DNA from 4 places in the Cronobacter malonaticus LMG 23826 genome. Region 4 is predicted to be linked to each of the others. Evidence: predicted binding sites of a transcription regulator. Region 4 holds the regulator's gene; each other region holds the start of a gene.
The links. Region 4 encodes CRP, which controls carbon source genes, mostly activating them, when cyclic AMP is high. Its sites were predicted from a motif close to ATGTGANNNNNNTCACAT; they were not measured.
Positions count from the first base shown of each region.

Region 1: a site for CRP is predicted at 1,726-1,743, ahead of AFK66_RS14830 (beta-galactosidase). Genes of this name have one in related genera too.
Region 2: a site for CRP is predicted at 1,775-1,792, ahead of epd (erythrose-4-phosphate dehydrogenase). Genes of this name have one in related genera too.
Region 3: a site for CRP is predicted at 1,683-1,700, ahead of AFK66_RS09560 (sugar transporter). Genes of this name have one in related genera too.

Region 1 is NZ_CP013940.1:3,158,950-3,162,070, reverse strand. Features, by position in the region: gene AFK66_RS14845 (SDR family NAD(P)-dependent oxidoreductase) at 1-552, shown strand, start outside; gene AFK66_RS14840 (LacI family DNA-binding transcriptional regulator) at 556-1,632, opposite strand; gene AFK66_RS14830 (beta-galactosidase) at 1,879-3,121, shown strand, end outside.
Region 2 is NZ_CP013940.1:597,101-600,221, reverse strand. Features, by position in the region: gene pgk (phosphoglycerate kinase) at 1-486, opposite strand, end outside; gene epd (erythrose-4-phosphate dehydrogenase) at 563-1,582, opposite strand; gene AFK66_RS02825 (ADP-ribosylglycohydrolase family protein) at 1,936-3,072, shown strand.
Region 3 is NZ_CP013940.1:2,005,423-2,008,543, reverse strand. Features, by position in the region: gene AFK66_RS09570 (L-lactate dehydrogenase) at 1-735, shown strand, start outside; gene AFK66_RS09565 (PhzF family phenazine biosynthesis protein) at 770-1,567, opposite strand; gene AFK66_RS09560 (sugar transporter) at 1,778-2,977, shown strand.
Region 4 is NZ_CP013940.1:199,332-202,452, forward strand. Features, by position in the region: gene AFK66_RS00860 (YccS/YhfK family putative transporter) at 1-1,165, opposite strand, end outside; gene crp (cAMP-activated global transcriptional regulator CRP) at 1,228-1,860, opposite strand; gene AFK66_RS00870 (OsmC family protein) at 2,171-2,578, shown strand; gene AFK66_RS00875 (phosphoribulokinase) at 2,623-3,121, opposite strand, start outside.

The sequences.
Region 1 (3,121 bases), 1.3 Mb from region 4:
GGCGCGCACGTGGCGATGAAACATTTTATCGCCCAGGGCTTTGGCGTGCTGATTAACACCGGCTCGGTGGACAGCGAAGTGCCGCTGGCGTTTCAGTCGAGCTACGCCGCCACCAAAGCCGCCGTACTGAGCCTCGGACGCACCATTAACGAGGAGCTGCGGCTTAACGAATACCACGACATCAAAGTGGCGACCATCATGCCGTGGGCGGTGGATACGCCGTGGTGGACCCACGCCGCTAACTATACCGGCCACGCGCCGCGCATGGCCGCGATGGATCCGCCGGAAAAAGTGATCGACGCGATGGTCAAAGCCTGTTTCAAACCGCAAGAGGAGATCCCGGTGGGCTGGAAGGCGCGATCGTCGAATTTATCGCACCATCTGTTCCCGGATATGACGGAAAAACTCTCCGCGAAAGTGATTAACCGCTCGGTGGAAAAAGCGCAGCCGCTGGCCCCGACGACCGGCGCTATCTACACGCCGATGGCGGACACCACCACCATTGACGGCGGCATTCGCGCGCGAATGAAGCAGGAAGATAAAGCGCGCTGAGGCTCAGCACTCGCGCAGGGCTTTCACCAGGCGTGCCATTTCATCGAGCAGCCGTTCACGAGAGGCGTTGCGGTCGCCCAGCGGCGCGGTGGATCGGCGCTCGATAAAGCGGGTCGGCAGCAGGGCAGATCCACTCTCACCGTGGCCCGCGAGGCGCGCCACCATGCGGCTCACCGCCTGCGCGCCCAGCCGGTTGAAATCCTGCTCGACGGTGGTAAGCGGCGGAATGAAATAGGCGCTGTCCGGCGTGTCGTCATAGCCAATCACCGACACATCCTGCGGCACGCGCAGGCCCAGTTCATCCAGCGCGCTCATGGCACCGAACGCCATCTGATCGTTCGCCACCACCAGCGCCGTGATATCGCGCCGGGTGCGGAACAGGCTCAGCGTCTGCTGCCAGGCGTCTTTCGAGCTCCAGTCGCCGTGTAAAACCGCGCAGGGGGCCAGCCCGTGCGCGCTAAGCACCTCCTGCCAGCAGGCGAGACGCATGCCGGATGCCACCGAGTGTTCTGGCCCTGCGAGCAGCGCGATGCGCTGATGGCCGCCGTTCAGCAGTAACTCCACGCTCTGGCGCGAGCCGTCGCGCGGGTCAAAGCTTACGTGAAAGACGTCGCTGTCGGCGGGTACATCGAGAAACAGGCACAGCAGATCGCTGTTGTCGTTAACGAGGCTTGCGGCCGCCTCCGCCCCGAGCGGCAGGTTGATAATGACGCCATCCACTTTCTGCGCACGCATTTCATTGAGCGAGCGTTGTAGCTCCTCCAGCGTGCCGGTTTCCAGCGTGGCGATCACCACGCTGTAGTCCGCTCGCGCGGCGTGGCTTTTAATGGCGGCGGCAATCTGCGACGGCGCATGCAGCGCCAGAGAAACGGTGATAAACCCGAGCGTGCGGGTGGCTTTCCCGGCCAGCAGCTGCGCGCTGCGGTTTGGCACAAACTGTAGAGCGTCCATCGCGTCCAGCACCCGCTGGCGCGTCGCGGGCGAAACCATCTCTGGCTTATTAAGCACGCGCGACACCGTCTGGTGCGACACCCCGGCTTTCTGCGCCACGTCATCCAGCGTGCTGAGTCGTTTTTTCATCGCCATTCCTCTGCTCTGTGTGGCCTGAATCATCGGCGATGGGGCGCGATAAAGTCAATTTCTGGCGCGAAATGTCGTGCGCTAACATCACTGTTGTGACAAAGATCGCAATTCGCGATCCTGCATACGCTGTGATGTGATCCAGGATCGCATTCTGCAACGCCGCCATTCGCGATCTGTCCGGTTTCCCGCCATGCTGATCCTTTATGTTAGCGCACGACATTTTATTGTTTCCAGGGAACCATCATGACAGAAAACCCCATCACGACCGCTTTTAACGAACTTCAGACGCGCCCGCTGGCGACGATCCTCGCCCGTAACGACTGGCAGAACCCGGCGATCACCAGCGTCAACCGTCTGCCGTCCCACACGCCGCTGCACGGCTGGCGCGACGCCGACTGCGCGCGCCGGGGAGAGCCGTCTGACGCTGTGCTGTCGCTCGACGGCGAATGGCAGTTCAGTTTTTTCACCAGCCCTCACCAGGTGCCTGAAGTCTGGCTGGCGGCGGATCTCAGCGACGCCCGCGCCACGCCGGTGCCCTCAAACTGGCAGATGGAAGGCTACGACACGCCGATCTACACCAATGTGCGCTACCCGATCCCGGTGAATCCGCCGTTTGTGCCGGACGACAACCCGACCGGCTGCTATTCGCGCGATATTGAGGTGCCGCAGGCGTGGCTGGAGGCGGGCCGCACGCGCATTGTCTTCGGCGGCGTGAATTCGGCGTTTTATCTCTGGTGTAACGGGCAGTGGGTGGGGTATTCGCAGGACAGCCGCCTGCCGGCGGAGTTCGATCTCACCGGCGTGCTGCACGCGGGCCGCAACCGCCTGTGCGTGCTGGTGCTGCGCTGGTCGGACGGCACTTATCTGGAAGATCAGGATATGTGGCGCATGAGCGGGATTTTCCGCCCGGTCAGCCTGCTGCATCTCCCGGAACAGGCGCTGGCCGATGTGCGCGTGCATACCGAGCTTGCGCCGTCGCTGCGTCACGCCACGCTGTTCAGCGACGTGGAAGTGACGCCCGCCGCACGCGGGCTCAGCGTCACTCTCGCGCTGTGGCGCGGTGAAAACGAAGTGGCGAGCCAGACGCTGCCGCTCGGCTCCGCCCCGATTGATGAGCGTGGCAACTACCCGGAGCGCGTCACGCTCTCGCTTGACGTTGACAACCCGCTGCTGTGGAGCGCCGAAACGCCGCACCTGTACCGCGCGGTGGTGACGCTGCTGGATGCCGACGGCATGCCGCTTGTCTCTGAGGCGCACGACGTCGGCTTTCGTCGCGTGGAAATCAGCAACGGTCTGCTGACGCTTAACGGCCAGCCGCTGCTGATCCGCGGCGTTAACCGTCACGAGCATCACCCGGAAAAAGGCCAGGCGGTGGACGAGGCGGCGATGGTGCAGGATATCCTGCTGATGAAGCAGAACAACTTTAACGCCGTGCGCTGTTCGCACTACCCCAACCAGCCGCGCTGGTATGAGCTGTGCAGCCGCT
Region 2 (3,121 bases), 400 kb from region 4:
GCACGCCACGTCAGCGAATTTCGCGACACCGTGAGTGGAAGCCTGCGCGCGGTGCGCGGTACCAAAGGCGTCCATTACGAACACGTCGCACAGGGACGCGTATTTTTTCGCCAGAGTTTCGTCGTCTTTCTTCTCGCCTTTGTTAAAGCGAACGTTTTCTAAAACGACCAGCTCGCCTTCAGCCACTTCAACGCCGTCGAGGTAGTCTTTCGCCAGGCGAACCGGGGAGTTCAGTTTGTCTTTCAGGTAGTTAACTACCGGCAGCAGAGAGAATTCTTCGTTGTATTCGCCTTCAGTCGGGCGGCCCAGGTGGGACGTCACCATCACTTTAGCGCCCTGTTTCAGAGCCAGTTCGATGGTCGGCAGGGAGGCGCGGATACGCGCGTCAGAGGTAACTTTGCCCTCTTTTACCGGAACGTTGAGATCGGCACGGATCAGAACGCGTTTACCTGCCAGATCCAGATCGGTCATCTTAATTACAGACATGGTGAATCCTCTCGTTGATTCTTAAAGTTTTGCAGACACCATACGCACAGGCCACAGGGCCGTAACGCATGAAATCTTACCTGAAACCAATAGCTGCCATCGCTAACGTCGTGTCGAGCATCCGGTTAGCGAAGCCCCATTCGTTATCGCACCAGACCAGTGTTTTAATCAGGTGCGCTCCACTCACCCGTGTCTGGGTGCCATCCACAATGGCGCTGTGCGGATCGTGGTTAAAATCTGTTGAGACCAACGGTAATTCCGTATAGTCAACTATACCATGAAATGCACCCTGTGCCGCTTTTTGCAGCAACAGGTTGACTTCATGGGCTTTTACCGGTTTTTGCACAGTCACGCTTAAATCAATGGCCGTCACATTAATGGTAGGCACGCGCACCGCAATTGCCTCAAAGCGGTCATGAAATTTAGGAAAAATACGCGTTATACCGGCGGCAAGCTTAGTATCGACCGGAATGATGGACTGACTGGCCGCGCGAGTGCGGCGCAGGTCCGGATGATAAGCGTCGATAACCTGTTGATCGTGCATGGCGGAATGGATGGTCGTCACGGTGCCGGATTCTATACCGAACGCGTCGTCCATCAGCTTGATAATCGGAATAATGCAGTTGGTGGTGCAGGAGGCGTTAGAAACAATGCAATGCTCAGCGCGCAGCGCCGCTTCATTAACGCCGTAAACGACGGTGGCGTCGAGATCGTTGCCGCCCGGGTGTGAGAACAGCACTTTGCGCGCGCCAGCTTCAAGATGAGCGACGCCATCGGCGCGGCTGCCGTAAACGCCGGTGCAATCGAGCACCACGTCCACATCCAGCGCTTTCCAGGGCAGCGCGTTAATGTCGCGTTCATGCAGCAGACGAATAACATCGTTGCCTATCCAGAGTTGCTCGCCTTCCTGACGAACATCCCACGCGAAGCGGCCGTGGCTGGTGTCATATTTCAGCAAATGCGCCATGCCCGCAGCGTCGGCCAGCTCATTAATGGCGACCACACTGATTTCTGCGCGACGGCCGGACTCATACAACGCACGAACTACGTTGCGCCCGATGCGACCGAAGCCATTAATCGCTACGCGTAAGGTCATATATCTCCTGCCAGAATCCCGGATGTGAAGGAGCTGACAGAGTAATGCAGCCACCTTTGAAGGGGAATCCTCGCCCGTCACAAACTACAACCGTTTGATGGATTGTCGAACAATCAGCCGACTGAAACGCTTCAGCAAGAATAAGCGAAACGTGGAATAAAAGGAATGATACCGCGGCGAAATGACACTAACTTCTGACCTGCATCACATTTTTTCTGGAATAAATTCCACCATCACACCTGTCTGTGAGAATGACGGGCAGAAATAAACCATAACGGGAGTCAATAACGTCGTTACGCGCCCGTCGCCGCATCCTACAATGGTCACGGCTCCACACTAGCAAAGGGATAGTTATGGCGTATCCAGAAGAGTACGAAAACGCAGGAAGTCTCGCCTCTCTGCGCGCGCGGTTTCGCGGCTGTTTGCTCGGCGGTGCCGTGGGCGATGCGCTCGGCGGACCGGTGGAATTTTTACGGCTTGCGGAAATCACCGCGCGCTTCGGGGCACAGGGCGTCACGGATTATGAATACGTATGGGGCGGCATCGGGAAAATCACGGACGATACGCAGATGACGCTCTTTACCGCCGAAGGATTGCTGCGGGCCTGGATGCGCGCGGCGATGCGCGGCATCGGTCCGTCGTTCACCGGTGTGACCGCTCACGCGTATTTGCGCTGGCTGCTGACGCAGGACGAGCGCAACCGCCACAAACTACTGGATAAGACGCAGATATCCGGCTGGCTTATCGGGCATAACGCCCTCTTCCATGCCCGCGCGCCGGGCAACACATGCCTTAATGCGCTGCGCGAGATGCGCGCCTTTGGCGAACCGGCCCGTAACGACAGCAAGGGCTGCGGCGGCGTTATGCGCGTGGCACCGGTGGGGCTTTTTTACGTGCGTTACCCGGGCGGCGATTTACTGAAAGCGGCGTTTGACACCGGTTGCCAGCTCGCCGCGCTCACGCACGGTCATCCGACCGGCTATCTCACCGGTGGTGTGCTGGCAGCGCTGGTTTTGCAGCTCGTTCAGGGCGAATCCCTTGACGCTGCGCTGACGCGCTCGCTGGATTTACTGAAAAACGCGCCGCAGCATGAAGAAACATGGCGAGCGCTGGAGCAGGCGCGCTCGCTCGCCGCAGGGCCGATCGCCCCGCAGGAGGCTATTAAAACACTGGGTGAAGGCTGGGTGGCGGAAGAGGCGCTCGCTATCGCGCTGTTTTGCGCGCTGCGCGCCCGCTCGTTTGAAGAGGGCGTACTGATGGCGGTAAACCACGACGGCGATTCCGACTCCACCGGCGCGATAGCCGGGAACCTGCTCGGTGCGATGAACGGTATTACGGCCATACCGGAAACATGGCTGGCGCGGCTTGAGCTTAACGCGGTGATTCAGGAAATGGCGGATGATTTGCTGGACTACCGCGACTGGCCGGTCTCTGACTACGATAACTCATCGTTTGCCATCGCGTTGCGGGAAAAATATCCGGGCGACTGAGTCAAAAAAAACGGGAGGCGCTGGCCTCCCGTTCGTTTTATAACGCTAT
Region 3 (3,121 bases), 1.8 Mb from region 4:
TGCGCGGATGTCGATATCGCGGTCATCACCGTTTCCGGCGGCGCGCTGAAGCCCGGCCAGACGCGTCTTGACGAGCTGACCAACACCGCGCGCATCGTCGGCCAGATTGTGCCGCAGATGATGGCGGGCGGCTTTAACGGGATTTTCCTCGTGGCGACCAACCCCTGCGATATCATCACCTGGCAGGTGTGGAAGCTCTCCGGCCTGCCGCGCAACCAGGTGATTGGCACCGGCGTCTGGCTCGACACCACCCGCCTGCGCCGCTCGCTCGCCGAAGCCCTGGAAATCGGCCCGCAAAGCATCGACGCCTTTATTCTGGGCGAACATGGCGACACCCAGTTCCCGGTCTGGTCGCATTCTTCCGTGTATGGCTCGCCGGTCGCGCAGGTGTATGAGCGTAAAACGGGTACGCCGCTCGATACCGCAGCGCTCGCCGAGCGCGTGCGCAGGCTGGGCTTTGAGATTTACGCCCGCAAAGGCTGTACGGAATATGGCATTGCGGGCACTATTGCGGAGATCTGCCGCAATATCTTTACCGGCAGCCACCGGGCGCTGGCGGTGTCGTGCATTCTTGACGGCGAATATGGCGTGGACAACGTGGCGATCGGCGTCCCGGCGGTACTGGCCCAGAACGGCGTGCAGCAGATTATCGAACTGCAGCTGGAAGGCGAGGAGCGGGCGAAGTTTCAGCATTCGGTGGCGGTTATCAAAGAGAATATCGCCCGCCTGCCCTGAAAATGAAAACGGCGCCCGCTGCGGGCGCCGAACATTAGCGCAGCAATACCTGGCCGATAAGATAGGTCACCGCCTGGCCGCCAATCAGCACGCGATCGCCCTGCCATTCACAGCGTAAATCCCCGCCCCGCGCCGAGACCTGACGCGCCAGCATCGACGTTTTGCCAAGCTTTTCGCCCCAGAACGGGATCAGCATACTGTGCGCCGAGCCGGTCACCGGATCTTCCGGCACGCCTTCTCCCGGGCAGAAAAAGCGGCTGACGAAATCGTACGGGCCGCCGGGCGTGCCGGGAGCCGTCACGCAGACCTGTTTGCCGAGCGGTATCAGCGCGTCAATATCCGGGGTCAGCGCCTCTACCTGCGCCTGGATTGGCAGCTCCACCAGATAGTCGCGATAAGCCGCCACCGACACCGCGCCGTCAATCCCCAGCGCGCTCAACAGCAGCGCGGGCGCCTCCACCGGCTGCGCCTGCCACGCCGGAAAGTTCAGCGTCAGCCAGTCACCGCGGCGCGTGACGGTCACCTCGCCGACAAAGCGCGTCGAGAAGCGGATTTCACTGTGCGGGTAATCGAGATGCTCGAAAATCACGTGCGCGGCGGCAATCGTGGCGTGGCCGCAGAGGTTGATTTCATAGCGCGTGGTGAACCAGCGCAGCTCGAAGCCGTCGTCGGTGCGCACAAAAAACGCGGTTTCTGACTGGTTATGCTGCTGCGCCATCAGGAGCAGCGTTTCATCCGGCAGCCATTCGCTTAACGGACAGACCGCCGCCGCATTGCCGCTGAAGGTTTTATCGGCGAACGCGTCCACCATATAGAAATCAATTGATTGCATTGTTACCCCCGCCCTGTTTTTTGTCGTTGCTGTTTTTACACACTATCACGCGGTCTGCAATCCGTGACGACAATTACGTTTCTGCCGCTTCGTTTGTTACACGCCGGGTATAAAAGTGAGATTTACGTCACAAAATGGTTGTATCCCGACGGGCGAAAGTTTTAAGATCGCTTGCTTCTTATTCACTTCTGACCAGCGCGAATCTTTCTTATGACGATGAATACAGTCTCTCGCAAAACCGCGTGGCTGCGGGTGGTTACGCTTGCGGTCGCGGCATTTATCTTTAATACCACCGAGTTTGTGCCGGTGGGCCTGCTCTCCGATATCGCCGCGAGCTTCCATATGGAATCCGCGCAGGCGGGCATTATGCTCACCATCTACGCCTGGGTGGTGGCGCTGATGTCGCTGCCGTTTATGCTGCTGACAAGCCAGGTGGAGCGCCGCAAGTTGCTGATTGCGCTGTTTGTGGTCTTCGTCGCGAGCCATATGCTGTCGTTTATGGCCTGGAGCTTCGAGGTGCTGGTGATTAGCCGCATCGGCATCGCCTTCGCCCATGCGATTTTCTGGTCGATTACCGCGTCGCTGGCAATTCGCCTGGCCCCGCCGGGCAAACGCGCCCAGGCGCTGAGCCTGATTGCGACCGGCACCGCGCTGGCGTCGGTACTCGGCCTGCCTATCGGGCGCATCGTCGGGCAATATTTCGGCTGGCGCACCACCTTTTTTGCCATCGGCATCGGCGCGCTGATTACGCTCGCCTGCCTGGTGAAACTGCTGCCGAAAATCCCGAGCGAGCACTCCGGCTCTCTCGCGAGCCTGCCGGCGCTGTTCCGCCGCCCGGCGTTGCTGTGCATCTACGTGCTGACCGCGGTTGTGGTGACCGCGCACTTCACCGCCTACAGCTATATTGAGCCGTTCGTGCAGAACGTCGCGGGCCTGAGCGAAAACTTCGCCACCTTCCTGCTGCTGGTGCTCGGCACCGCGGGGATTATCGGTAGCGTGATTTTCGGCAAGCTCGGCAACCTGCACGCGTCCGGGCTTATCAGCAGCGCCATCGGCGTACTGGTTATCTGCCTGCTGCTGTTGCTGCCTGCTTCACACAGCGCCGTTAACCTGACCATCCTTGGTGCGTTCTGGGGCATCGCGATTATGCTGATTGGCCTCGGGATGCAGGTGAAAGTGCTGGCGCTGGCCCCGGATGCCACCGATGTGGCGATGTCGCTCTTCTCCGGCATCTTTAATATCGGTATCGGCGCGGGCGCGCTGGTGGGCAATCAGGTGAGCCTGCAACTTTCGATGTCGTCCATCGGGTATATGGGCGCTATCCCGGCGCTGGCCGCGTTTGTCTGGGCGATTGTGATTTTCCGCCGCTGGCCGGTTCAGCTTCCTGAGGAACAACCGCACCACGGTTAACCTCAACGCCGCCGCTTCAGGCGGCGTTTTTTTATCTTTTTTCTCTGTTTTCCCCGCTTCGCGTTACGCCATCGTGCCCTTAAAAGGCGGCGGCTATCGCACTGATAGCCTTTGTCTTTCCTTTGATTCTGAAGGGTTTTTAAC
Region 4 (3,121 bases):
GCTTCGGAAGCTGGAACGCGCTCCCTAACAACCCCGCCGCCGCCAGCATCACGCCCAGACGCGCGGCGGTGCGCAGCGCGGCGGATTTCAGCGACAAATAGCTTTTCAGCGCCCGCAGCAGCGGCAGGCGTCGCTGGCCGCTGTCCATCAGATCACGGGCGTATAGCGGGCGCTGGGTGCGCAGCACGCGTGCAATACGGCTGAAATGGTATTCGCAGAACTGGCCAACCGGGTTATCCGGGTGCTGGCGGGCGATTTTCGCCAGCGCCTCGACCTGCTTATCCATCGAGAAACGATGCGAATAGCGGTGGTAAAGAATATCGTCAGAAAGCGTGCGCAGCCGCGTGGCGACGGTCTGCGCCGTCCAGCGCAACACTGCTTCGGCATGGCTGCGCTCCACCAGTTTTTGCACTTCGCCGGGCTGATGCAGCGATACCGAGATATGCTCCTGGAGATCCAGCGCCACCTGGAACGTGCGTAGCAGGCGCTTGTAACCGTTTTGTTTAGTGGCGGAGAGCATCTGCAACTGCTGATAGCACTGGCTTATCTGATCCACCACTTTTTGCTGATGCACCAGCAGCGGCGGCAGCGCCTGTTCCGGCTCGGTGTGGCGCGTCAGCAGGCTATATTTGGCCTCGCAGTAGTCGGCGAGGCTTTTATAAATCAGGCTTAACGATTCACGTAGCGGCTGTTCGCGCCACAGCCAGAACCAGAAACCGTTAAACGCGCCATACCAGAGCGTGCCAAAGACATAGAGCAGCATGGGCTCCCAGATGGGCATATTGCCGGCGAGGCTTAATGTAAAGATGGCCGCGATGAGCGAGGCGGGCAGCAGACGCGCATGCAGCGGGCTGATTTCCGCCGTCACGCCGAGCAGTAGCGCCAGCATCAGCAAAATGAGCGGCAGCGGCACAGACTGCAACAGCAGAAGTTGCACCGCCAGGCTGCTCAGCGCAAACAGCGAGGCGCCGATGATCAAGCGTTTAAAAAAGCGTTTGTGCGGGGTATCGAGACCGGCAATGTTGCAGCAGGCGGGAACGAGTGAAAACAGTAACCCTTGTTGAAGATGGCCCAGCATCAACCCGACCGCCACCGGCAGGCTTAAGATCAGCGTTTGCCGTAAAGCGTAATTAATTTCAGGGTGATAGATAAGACGACGCCACATAGGGGAGAAGTATAGATACAAAAACGGCGTGTTACCGAAGCGACACGCCGTTTTTTGATTTTTTAGCGGGTTCCGTAAACCACGATGGTTTTGCCGTGGGCGGAGATCAGGTTCTGATCTTCGAGCATTTTCAGAATGCGGCCAACGGTTTCGCGAGAGCAGCCGACGATCTGGCCGATTTCCTGGCGCGTGATTTTGATCTGCATCCCGTCAGGGTGGGTCATCGCGTCCGGCTGTTTCGCCAGGTTCAGCAGGGTCTGCGCGATGCGGCCGGTCACGTCGAGGAAGGCGAGGTTGCCCACTTTCTCAGACGTGACCTGCAGGCGGCGAGCCATCTGCGAGGAGAGACGCATCAGAATATCCGGGTTAACCTGGATCAGCTGACGGAATTTTTTGTAAGAGATTTCAGCTACTTCACAGGCAGTTTTAGCGCGAACCCAGGCGCTGCGTTCCTGACCTTCCTCGAACAAACCCAGTTCGCCGATGAAGTCTCCCTGATTCAGGTACGAGAGGATCATCTCCTTGCCCTCTTCATCTTTGATCAGCACTGCCACTGAGCCTTTAACGATGTAATACAGCGTCTCCGCTTTTTCACCCTGGTGAATCAGCGTGCTCTTAGATGGATACTTATGAATGTGGCAATGTGACAAGAACCATTCAAGAGTCGGGTCTGTTTGCGGTTTGCCAAGCACCATGCGCGGTTATCCTCTGTTTTAAACTGGCTCCAAAGACAGGGCGCGTAACCCCTGTCTGGCTTTGCAATCATCATCTTCCCGGGTCCAGGGAAGTTGGCTGTCCGTGGACATCGCAGCCGATAAATTGTCTTCTCCTCTGCACACATGCGTAACATCAATGTATCGCCGCTGCATCCAGACTGTTTTAGCATAGCTTTTCTCAGGTGTCTCCTGTTGTCTCGTTTCAGCTTGACGCAGGTCGCCCTTCCATTGCCTCTGACGTCGCGCGCGCGTAATCTGTCAGAAAAATGAATAGCCTGGAGTGATTAACATGCATGCACGAGTGAAATGGGTGGAAGGGTTAACCTTCCTGGGCGAGTCCGCCTCCGGGCATCAGATCCTGATGGACGGCAACTCTGGCGACAAAGCGCCGAGCCCGATGGAAATGGTGCTGATGGCCGCGGGCGGCTGCAGCGCGATTGATGTTGTCTCTATTCTGCAAAAAGGCCGTCACGACGTGACCGACTGCGAAGTGAAGCTGACGTCAGAGCGTCGCGAAGAAGCGCCGCGTCTGTTTACGCATATCAACCTGCACTTTGTCGTAACGGGTAAAGCCCTGAAAGATGCGGCAGTGTCGCGCGCGGTGGATCTGTCGGCAGAGAAGTATTGTTCGGTAGCGCTGATGCTCGGCAAAGGGGTCAACATCACTCATTCGTATGAAGTGATTGAAGCGTCATGAGATGACGGGCGGCCCGGCAGGCGCAGCGCCACCGGGCATCGCCGTTACGCTATCTGTTTGCCTTCCATCAGCCGCTGCACCAGCGGCAGCATAATAAGCTCCATCGCGAGCCCCATCTTTCCGCCCGGCACCACCAGCGTATTGATATGTGAAATAAACGAACCCTGTAGCATCGCCAGCAGCCACGGGTAGTCGATGTTATCCAGATTGCGGAAGTGAATAACCACGAAGCTTTCATCAAGCGACGGAATGCCTTTCGCGGCGAACGGGTTGGAGGTGTCCACCGTCGGCACGCGCTGGAAGTTAATGTGGGTACGTGAGAACTGCGGCGTGATGTAGTTGATGTAATCTTCCATTGAGCGCACCACGGAATCCATCACCGCCTCGCGGGAGTGGCCGCGCTCGCTGGTATCGCGGATGAGCTTCTGTATCCACTCCAGGTTGACGATAGGCACCACGCCTACGAGTAAATCGACATGCTTCGCCACGTCATGCTGCGGCGTCACCACGCCGCCGTGCAGCCCTTCGTAAAACAGCACGTCC